DNA from 2 places in the Streptomyces sp. NPDC088730 genome. Region 1 is predicted to be linked to the other one. Evidence: riboswitches for the same ligand, from Rfam matches in the RefSeq annotation. Region 1 holds a riboswitch; the other holds the start of a gene.
The links. A riboswitch is a leader RNA that binds a small molecule or an ion and turns the genes downstream of it on or off. The one in region 1 is predicted to bind cyclic di-AMP.
Positions count from the first base shown of each region.

Region 2: another riboswitch for cyclic di-AMP. It lies ahead of ACIP89_RS06980 (M23 family metallopeptidase); the one in region 1 lies ahead of ACIP89_RS15530 (transglycosylase family protein).

Region 1 covers NZ_JBIVLK010000004.1:92,914-97,818, reverse strand. The annotation lists gene ACIP89_RS15540 (cytochrome P450) at 1-217, shown strand, start outside; gene ACIP89_RS15535 (transglycosylase family protein) at 324-1,298, shown strand; cyclic di-AMP (ydaO/yuaA leader) riboswitch at 1,648-1,819, shown strand; gene ACIP89_RS15530 (transglycosylase family protein) at 1,824-2,567, shown strand; gene eno (phosphopyruvate hydratase) at 2,875-4,155, shown strand; gene ACIP89_RS15520 (septum formation initiator family protein) at 4,254-4,724, shown strand; gene ACIP89_RS15515 (DUF501 domain-containing protein) at 4,804-4,905, shown strand, end outside.
Region 2 covers NZ_JBIVLK010000002.1:22,299-27,203, reverse strand. The annotation lists gene ACIP89_RS06995 (hypothetical protein) at 1-60, opposite strand, end outside; tRNA gene ACIP89_RS06990 (tRNA-Met) at 368-441, shown strand; gene ACIP89_RS06985 (PP2C family protein-serine/threonine phosphatase) at 621-1,784, shown strand; cyclic di-AMP (ydaO/yuaA leader) riboswitch at 2,091-2,244, shown strand; gene ACIP89_RS06980 (M23 family metallopeptidase) at 2,256-3,455, shown strand; gene ACIP89_RS06975 (aldo/keto reductase) at 3,671-4,615, shown strand; gene ACIP89_RS06970 (PrsW family intramembrane metalloprotease) at 4,612-4,905, opposite strand, start outside.

The DNA.
Region 1 (4,905 bases):
CGGCATCCACTACTGCCTGGGAGCACCGCTCGCCCGGCTGGAGGGACAGGCCGCGCTCGCCACGTTGCTGAAACGCCTTCCGGACCTGCGACTTGCGGGTGAAGCTGCCGATTTGCGCTGGCGCGGCGGGCTCATCATGCGCGGACTGCGGACGCTTCCGGTGGAGTTCACCCCCGGGTTCACCGGCAAGCAAAGTGACACTCTGTCAACTCTGTGACTTCGGCGTGATCTCCGCTGCATCGACTTGTGACACACGTTCGAGTCCCGCTAGGTTCACCGTTCGACTCACCAGTCACCTCGTCAGTCACACGGAAGGCATTCCCATGGGCTCCGCGAACGGCAGACACCGTCGCCCTCGGCAGGCACCCGCGATCATCGTCGCCGCAGGCGTGACCGGCTCGGCCATCGCCATCCCGCTGCTCGGCGCGGCCGGTGCGCACGCCGCCGACGCCTCGACCTGGGACCGGGTCGCGGAGTGCGAGAGCGGCGGCATGTGGAGTGCCGACCTCGGTAACGGCTTCTACGGCGGCCTGCAGTTCTCGCAGGAGGTCTGGAAGTCCTACGGCGGCGAGGCGTACGCCCCGCGTGCGGACCTCGCCAGCCGCTCGCAGCAGATCGCCGTGGCGGAGAAGGTGCTGGGTGATCAGGGGCCGAAGGCGTGGCCCAGTTGCGCCGTCATCTCCGGCCTCACCCCGGAGGGCTCCCTGCCGGGTGTCGACCCGGGCGTCGATCCGGCCGCCACCCCGTCCGCGGACCCGGCCGGGAGCGCGGACCCGGCCGAGGGTGCGGACCCGGCCGCGACGGCCGATCCGTCGGAGAGCGCGGACCCGGCGGACGGCGCGGCCGGGGACACCGCGAAGACCCCGTCGGACGACGCCGCGTCGGACCCGGCGGGCAAGGGCGGTGGGCCGGATGCCTCGGCCTCCCCGGACGCCACGCCCCCGGCGGCCGGCTCCTCCGGCGCGGGTGACCGGGCCGGCGGCCCGGACGGGTCCTCCCCGGCCGCGGAGGCGGGCGGCAGGCACCGCGGCGCGCCGGCCCCGGAGCGGACCGGTGACGGCCGGGACGCGGGTCGGCACGCCTCGCGCGGGGACGCGGACGGACGCGGCACGGGCGCGCCGGCCGCCGACGGCACGTACACCGTCCGGCCCGGCGACAGCCTCTGGGCGATCGCCGACGCGCAGGAGCTGCCCGGCGGCTGGACCGGGCTGTACGAGGCCAACAAGGCGGCCGTCGGCTCCGACCCCGACCTCATCCTCCCTGGCCAGCACCTCGATCTCGGCGTGAAGACCGGCTGAGACCGCCGGGCGCGGACGGTGGTGGAAGCAGGCGTGGAAGCCGCCGTGAAAACGGTCTGATCAACAGCTGAAGACACCTCGAACCTGGGGTACTTAAGAGGCCTATGTCCCACTTTTGACTAAGTGAGACATGGGTCTCTTCGCGTGAACCGGCGCGTCTTGTCCGGGAGGTCCTCCCGCATCCGCTCCGACCTGCGCAAACAGGTGTTAATCCTATGCAATTAAGGGCTGTTTATCCGGTATGTCCTTCTTTGAATGTAGGGGTTGGGTGTGTTTACGGTCAGAACCGCTCGCACCGCGGGCCCCGTCGACCGTCACGCCGAATCCTGCCGTCGGTCGAAGGGAACAGACGCGTAAAGCGCCGTAGGCAGGAGCGGGGGACCCAGGTAAGTGCCGGGCCCGATCGTCGCAAGACGCATCAGGACCGGCTTGGGGTTAAGTCGTGCGCTAGGACGTGCGACCGGGCAACTCACTTGGCCCGAACCCGACAGCTCACCTCGCAGGCGTCGGTGAGGAGAAGTCTCGATGCTGCTCAACAGCAAGGGCAACAAGCACCGCCGCCCGTCCAAGGCCGTCCGTATCGCCACGCTCGCCGGTGTGACCGGTGCCGCCATCGCCGTGCCCCTGATGGGTGCCACCGGCGCCTCCGCCGCCTCCGTCTCCACGTGGGACGCGGTCGCCCAGTGCGAGTCCGGCGGCAACTGGTCCATCAACACCGGCAACGGCTACTACGGCGGCCTGCAGTTCTCGCAGTCCAGCTGGGCCGCCGCCGGCGGTACGCAGTACGCGCCCCGTGCCGACCTGGCCAGCAAGGCCCAGCAGATCGCGGTCGCCGAGAAGCTCCTCGACATGCAGGGACCGGGCGCCTGGTCCTGCGCCGGTGCCGGCAACCTGAGCAACGACGGTGTCGACCCGGGCGTCGACACCGGCTCCAGCGCCCCCAAGGCGGAGGCCGCTCCCAAGCAGGAGTCCGCTCCGGCGCAGCAGGCCGAGCCGAAGAAGGCCGAGCGCACCGAGGCCCCGGCCACCAACCGCTCGGACCGCTCGACCGCCCCCGAGGCCGAGAAGAAGACCGTGACCACCCCGACCGGCGAGAAGGTCAAGAAGGGTGACGGCGAGTACAAGGTCGTCACCGGCGACTCGCTGAGCAAGATCGCGGCCGAGCACAAGGTCAAGGGCGGCTGGCAGAAGCTGTTCAAGCTCAACAAGGACATCGTCAAGGACGCCGACATGATCTTCCCGGGTCAGCAGCTCCACCTGGTGAAGTAGTCCGGCACTCTCCTCGCCGATCTCCCCGGCCCGGTTCGCGTCTTCCCCCCACGCGTGCCGGGCCGGGGTCCGTCGGTCGCCCGTCCGGCGGCCCGGTGGCCGGTGGATTGCCTGCCGACCGTTCAACTGTTGTCGTTACTGGTCAGTAAATTTCTGGCCTTTCATCCCGCTATCACCGCTCTTGGGTCCTTTTTCGTCCCAGGGGACGGGCGGGCGGCCGACTGATACGGCCGAGCCGGTTAGGCTCTTGTCGCAAGGCCAAAGCGACCCTGCACCACCTGCGTCATATCCCAGAAGGAGATGCCTCGTGCCGTCCATCGACGTCGTCGTAGCCCGGGAAATCCTCGACTCCCGGGGCAACCCCACGGTCGAGGTCGAGGTTGGCCTCGACGACGGCAGCACGGGCCGTGCTGCCGTTCCGTCCGGAGCCTCCACCGGTGCGTTCGAGGCCATTGAGCTTCGCGACGGTGACCCCAACCGCTACCACGGGAAGGGCGTCGAGAAGGCGGTCCTCGCCGTGATCGAGCAGATCGGCCCGGAGCTCGTCGGCTACGACGCGACCGAGCAGCGGCTGATCGACCAGGCCATGTTCGACCTGGACGCCACGGAGAACAAGGGCTCGCTCGGCGCCAACGCCATCCTCGGCGTCTCGCTCGCCGTCGCGCACGCCGCGTCCGAGGCCTCGGACCTGCCGCTGTTCCGCTACCTCGGTGGCCCGAACGCGCACCTGCTGCCCGTCCCGATGATGAACATCCTCAACGGTGGGTCGCACGCCGACTCCAACGTGGACATCCAGGAGTTCATGATCGCCCCGATCGGCGCGGAGTCCTTCTCCGAGGCCCTGCGCTGGGGCGCCGAGGTCTACCACACGCTGAAGAAGGTCCTGAAGACCAAGGGCCTGTCCACCGGTCTCGGTGACGAGGGCGGCTTCGCGCCGAACCTGGAGTCCAACCGCGCCGCGCTCGACCTCATCGTCGAGGCCATCAAGGAAGCCGGTTACGCCCCCGGCAAGGACATCGCGCTCGCGCTCGACGTCGCCGCGTCCGAGTTCTACAAGGACGGCACGTACGAGTTCGAGGGCAAGTCCCGCTCGGCCGCCGAGATGACCGAGTACTACGAGGAGCTCGTCGACGCGTACCCGCTGGTCTCCATCGAGGACCCGCTGTACGAGGACGACTGGGCCGGCTGGAAGGTCATCACCGACAGGATCGGCGCCAAGGTGCAGATCGTCGGGGACGACCTCTTCGTCACCAACCCGGAGCGCCTGGCCCGCGGCATCGAGGAGGGCTCCGCCAACGCCCTGCTCGTCAAGGTCAACCAGATCGGCTCGCTGACCGAGACCCTGGACGCCGTCGAGCTCGCCCAGCGCAACGGCTTCAAGTGCATGATGTCCCACCGCTCCGGCGAGACCGAGGACGTCACCATCGCCGACCTCGCGGTCGCCGTGAACTGCGGCCAGATCAAGACCGGCGCCCCGGCCCGTTCGGACCGCGTCGCCAAGTACAACCAGCTGCTGCGCATCGAGGAGATCCTCGACGACGCCGCGGTGTACGCGGGCCGCTCGGCGTTCCCGCGGTTCAAGGGCTGACAAGCCCGACCGGGTCCAGCGACCCGGCCTCCGTCCGTCCCCGCACTCGGTCCCGTACCGTGTGCGGGGACGGACGTGCGTAATGGGGAGGCGGAGACATGGCCGCGAAGGACCGGGACCGGTTCTCCACCGCGACCCGGCTGAGGCTGCTCGGTGAGCAGACCGCAGCCCGCGTCTACCGGTCCCAGAGCAAGCGCCAGGCCCGCCGCTCCCGCCTGACCGGCCGGGCGGCCTTCCTGGCCCTGGTGGTCTGCTCCCTGGTCGTCGCCCTCGCGTATCCGATGCGGCAGTACGTGTCGCAGCGCGACGAGATCGCGGACCAGGAGCGGCTCGCGCAGGAGGCCGAGGCGCGCACGGAGGAGCTGCGCGACGAGAAGGCGCGCCTCCAGGACGACGCGTACATCAAGCGGCTGGCCCGCGAGCACCTGCACTACCTTCTTCCGGGAGAGACCAGCTACACCGTGGTCGATCCCGACGCGGTCAAGGAGCGCAACGGAGTGCCGGACGAGTCCGGCCGGCCGTGGCACTCCAACCTGTGGGACGGCGTCGACAGCGCCGACCGGGGCTGACCCGCGGTCCGTCATTTCGCATTTCACCGTCCGTCTGCGGCACCGCGGTCCGGGCGGCCCGATCAGAACCTAGGCAGGCATGGAAACGCCCCCTCCCCAGACCGAGTCCACCGCGCCCACCGACGCGGACATCGCCGCGTTCCAGCAGCAGCTGGGGCGCCCGCCGCGCGGGCTGCGCGCC
Region 2 (4,905 bases), on a different contig from region 1:
CGCCGGAGTGGCCGCAGACGCGGAAGTGGAGGAAGGGGCGGAAGCGAGCGGTGCGGTCATCGGCGGAGGCCCTCCAGACAGGCTGCGATGAGAGACCGGGAGCAGCTTTCGGGCACGGTGAAACGCGCGCTCCGGGGCTGCTCGCACGGGCAGCCCACCGGTCCGGGGGATGCAGCAGATACCTTGCGGCAGAACACGGGTTCCCCGCAATACCTTCTCGATTTCGCCATGTTGAGGATTCCGGCGGGTCGGTGGGCAACCGGGCCGGGTGCCGGGAGGGCGACGGGTGCCGGGAAGGGCGCCGGGGGTCGAGAGGCCCGGGGTGGTCATGAGTGCGTCGAACATGCCGTAGAGTTGTGTTTACCGACGCGGGGTGGAGCAGCTCGGTAGCTCGCTGGGCTCATAACCCAGAGGTCGCAGGTTCAAATCCTGTCCCCGCTACTGAAGAATCAGACCCGGCACGCATAGCGCGTGCCGGGTCTGATTCGTTTCCGTACGAGCCGCGCCGCGCGTCATCCCATTGGCCGTCGAGCACTCGCCCCGCGACCGTGCTCCGGGAAATCTGGGAGTGGTGCGCGGTACCGTCCGCGGCCCTGAGCGCACCGGGCAGGAGAGCAAAGGTGGGGAAGCGGGAGCAGCGGCGGGGGAGGCGCACCTACGAGGTCCGGAACCGCCGGCTCGTCCGGGTACTGCCCGGGGTGATGCTCGTCGGCGGGTTGCTGTTCGACTTCTTCACCCCGCCCGCCTTCACCGCCGTACCGCTGTTCGCCGCGGCCCCGCTGATCGCCGCGCCGTTCTTCTCGCGGGCCGGCACGATCCGGGTCGGGGCCGGTGCGCTGCTGTGCGTGGCCGCGCTGCGGCTCCACAGCGGAACGCTGATCCGGGTCGTGCCGTTCATCGAGCTGCTCACCGTCCTCACCGTCTCGGTCCTCGCGGTCTTCATCAACGGGGTCGTACGGCGCAGCAACGAGCAGCTGGCCTCCGCCCGGGTCATCGCGGCGACCGCCATGCGCGCGGTGCTGCCGACACCGTCCGACCGGATCGGCGGGCTGTACGTGGCCGCGCGGTACGAGGCGGCGCAGGCGGACGAGTTCGTCGGCGGTGACCTGTTCTCGGTCACGGACACCCCGTACGGGGTACGGCTGGTGGTCGGGGACGTGCGCGGCAAGGGCCTGGACGCGGTGGAGGCGGTGGCGGTGATCATCGGGGCGTTCCGGGAGGCCGCCGAGCAGGAGCGGTCACTGGAGGGGGTGGCCCAGCGGCTGGAGCGTGCGCTGGCGCGGGAATCGAGCAGGCGCGGCGGGCTCGACGCGGTGGAGGGTTTCGTCACCGCCGCGCTGGCGGAGATCCCGCAGGGCTCCAGCAGGGTGCGCGTCGTCAACCGCGGCCATCCCGAACCGCTGCTGCTGCACTCGGACGGGGCGCTGGAGCAGCTGCGGCCCACGCTGCCCGCGCTGCCCCTGGGGATGGACCTGGGTGTGTGGCCGGACCGCTCCGACGAGTGGGAGCTGCCCGCCGGGTCGACGCTGCTCCTTTATACGGACGGCCTCTCCGAGGCCCGTGATGCCGACGGGGTCTTCTACGACCCGGCCGAGCGGCTGCGCGGACGGATCTTCCCGGGGCCCGAGGAGCTGCTGTCGGCGCTGACCGATGACGTACGGCTGCACACCGGTGGGGTGACGACCGACGACATGGCCCTGCTCGCGGTCGTGCGCCCGACCGAGGGGCAGCCGGACCGGCGTACGACCGTGAAGATCGTGGGCCTGGACGGCGGAGCCGGGTGAAGGCGGGTGAAGCCGGTGAAGGCGAGGGGCCGGACGCGGGGGAGTGCGGATGGATGTGGGGGAGAGGCGCGGTCGATGCCACCGTGCGTAACCGTAAGGAATCCCTCCGCATAACATTTGACGCAACGTCAGAAAACGGCTAACGGTTGAGGGTTGTTCAACTCGCCCGATTCCACCCGGTTGTGTCCCGTAAAGTCCAGGCCAAGGATCGGAACGATCAGTGGGAACGGCTTGGAATCGGGCCCGTGTGTCTATTAACGTTCGATAACGCAGCGCGGTTGTCCCAGCCGCCGTCAGTGGCGGCACCGTGCGCGAGCGCCGAATTCCGCAAGGGAACCGGGGAACCACCTACATGGGGTGAATCGGGCATCTCTGTCTCGTTGAGAGGCGGAGGGACCCGTAGGAGACCTTCCTGCTCCGAACCCGTCAGCTAACCCGGTAGGCGAGAAGGAAGGAAAGGAGCGCGCCCCAGTGGCGTCCAACAAGCCTGCCCCCGAAGCCCCCTCCTGGTTCGCACCCGAACACGGAAACGACTTTGGACCCGGGCCCGGTGCCGCTTACGGCGCCAACCACGGAACCGCTTACGGAACCGGTCACGGGGCCGACTACGGAACCGCTTACGGAACCGATCGGGGCAGCGAGTTCGGGAGTGAGTTCGGCACCGGCCTCCGCGCCGAGGAGGCCGAATCCGGCAGGGCGTGGGAGGAATGGAACCCCACGGAGGAGTCCATCCGCCCCGTGCGCGGCAAGCACCGCGTCGCCAAGCAGCGCAACGGCCTCGCCCGCAGCTCCACCGTTCTCGGCGTCGGTGTCATCGCCGCCGTCGGCGCGGGTGGCATGGCCTCCGCCCAGAGCAAGCCGCCCGTGTCTATCTCTCTTCCCGACGCCATCTCCGACAAACTTCCCGAGGCCAAGTCCCTTCCTGGCGTCGGCGCGTTGTTCTCGGGTGAGTCCGAGGCGGAGAAGGCCGAGGTCGTGACCGCCGCCGCCCCGCTGACGACGGCCGGCATCACCACCACAGAGGCCGAGCAGGGCACGACGGACGCCGGCGAGGCGCTCCGCGCCCGCATCCTCCAGCAGGCCGAGCAGCAGCAGGACTCCGCCGACGCCGAGGCCAGGGCGGCCGAGGAGAAGGCCGCGGCGGAGAAGGCGGCCGCAGAGGCGAAGAAGCAGCAGGACGCGGCGGAGGCCAAGGCCGCCGCCGCTAAGAAGAAGGCCGCGGAGGAGGCGAAGAAGAAGGCGGAAGCGGTACGGCTCGCGAAGCTCGCCGCCAGCTACGCCATCCCCACCTCCTCGTACACGATCACCTCGACCTTCGGCGAGGCCGGTTCGATGTGGTCCTCCGGCTACCACACGGGCCTCGACTTCGCGGCGCCGACCGGTACCCCGATCAAGGCCATCCACAGCGGCACCATCAAGTCCGCCGGCTGGTCCGGCGCGTACGGCTACCGCACGGTCCTGGAGCTTGAGGACGGCACGGAGCTGTGGTTCTGCCACCAGTCCTCGATCGGCGTCGGCGTCGGCCAGCAGGTCACCACCGGGGACACCATCGGACGCGTGGGCGCGACCGGCAACGTGACCGGCCCGCACCTCCACCTTGAGGTCCACACCCCGGACGGCACCGGCATCGATCCGATGCCGTGGCTGCGCGCCCGTGGCCTGACGGTCTGAGCCCACCGAAGTCCGTGTCCACGGAACCCCGGCAGTCCTGACGCTCACCCCCCGACGTCAGGGCTGCCGGTCCCGGCTCCTGGCCGGTCCTGATAGTTCTGCTGGTCTTGCCCGTTCTGCTGGTCCTGCTGGTCCTGCCGGTTCTGGCTGGGGCATACGGGTGTAGCTGTAGCGGCCATGGAATAGCGCGTGCCGTGCGGTGGGTTGCTCCATCCATGACTTCTCTTCACAAGCTCGGTTCCTCCGGCCTCCAGGTCTCCACGCTCTCCCTCGGCGGCAACGTCTTCGGCTGGACCGCCGACGAGGCGCAGTCCTTCGCCGTCCTCGACGCGTACACGGCGGGCGGGGGCAACTTCGTGGACACGGCCGACACGTACTCCTCCTGGATCCCCGGCAACGTGGGCGGCGAGTCGGAGACCCTCATCGGTAAGTGGTTCGCCGCTCGGGGCAACCGCTCCGACGTCGTCCTGGCCACCAAGGTCGGCTCCCACCCCGAGTACAAGGGGCTCGCCGCCGCCACCATCAGGGCCGGGGCCGAGGAGTCGCTGCGCCGGCTCGGTACGGACTACATCGACCTCTACTACACGCACCACGACGACGAGACCGTCCCCGTCGAGGAGATCATCACCGCTCTCGACCAGCTGGTGAAGGAGGGCAAGGTCCGCGAGATCGCCGCCTCCAACATCAGCCCGGCGCGGCTCCGCGCCTCGCTGGACTTCTCCGAGCGCGAGGGCCTGGCCCGCTACGTGGCGCTCCAGCCGCACTACAACCTCGTCTCGCGTGACACCTACGAGGGCGAGCTCCAGGACCTGAGCGCCGAGGCCGGACTGGCCGCAGTCCCGTACTCCGCCCTCGCCTCCGGATTCCTGACCGGCAAGTACCGTGCCGGTCAGACCGTGGACAGCGCCCGCGCCGGTGGCGCCGCCCAGCACCTGGAGACGGAGCGCGGCCAGAAGGTCCTCACCGCGCTCGACACGATCGCGCGGGAGCGGGACGCCGAGATCGCCACGGTGGCGCTGGCCTGGCTGGCCTCCCGGCCGACCGTGGTCTCCCCGATCGCCTCCGCCCGAACGGTCGAACAGCTTCCCGCGCTGCTGGCCGTCGACGATCTGCGGCTGACGGACCAGGAGCTGACCGCGCTCACCGAGGCGTCCGCCTAGGACTGCGGCCCGCCGCCGTACTGCTGCTGTCCGTGCGGCTGCTGCCCGTACTGCTGTTGTCCGTACTGCGGCGGGCTGTAGGGCTGCGGGTTGTAGGGCTGTTGCGCGTACGGGTATGCGGGGTACGGCTGTTGACCGTAGGGGGCCGGGCCCGGGTGCGGGGCGGGGCCGCCGTACGGCTGGTACGGGCTGTACCCCGGGTACGCGCCGGGCCCGGCCCCGTACGGCTGGTGCGCCCGGCGCGTGTGCCGGTGGCGCAGGCGGCCCGTCGCCTGCGCCGCGTACGCCAG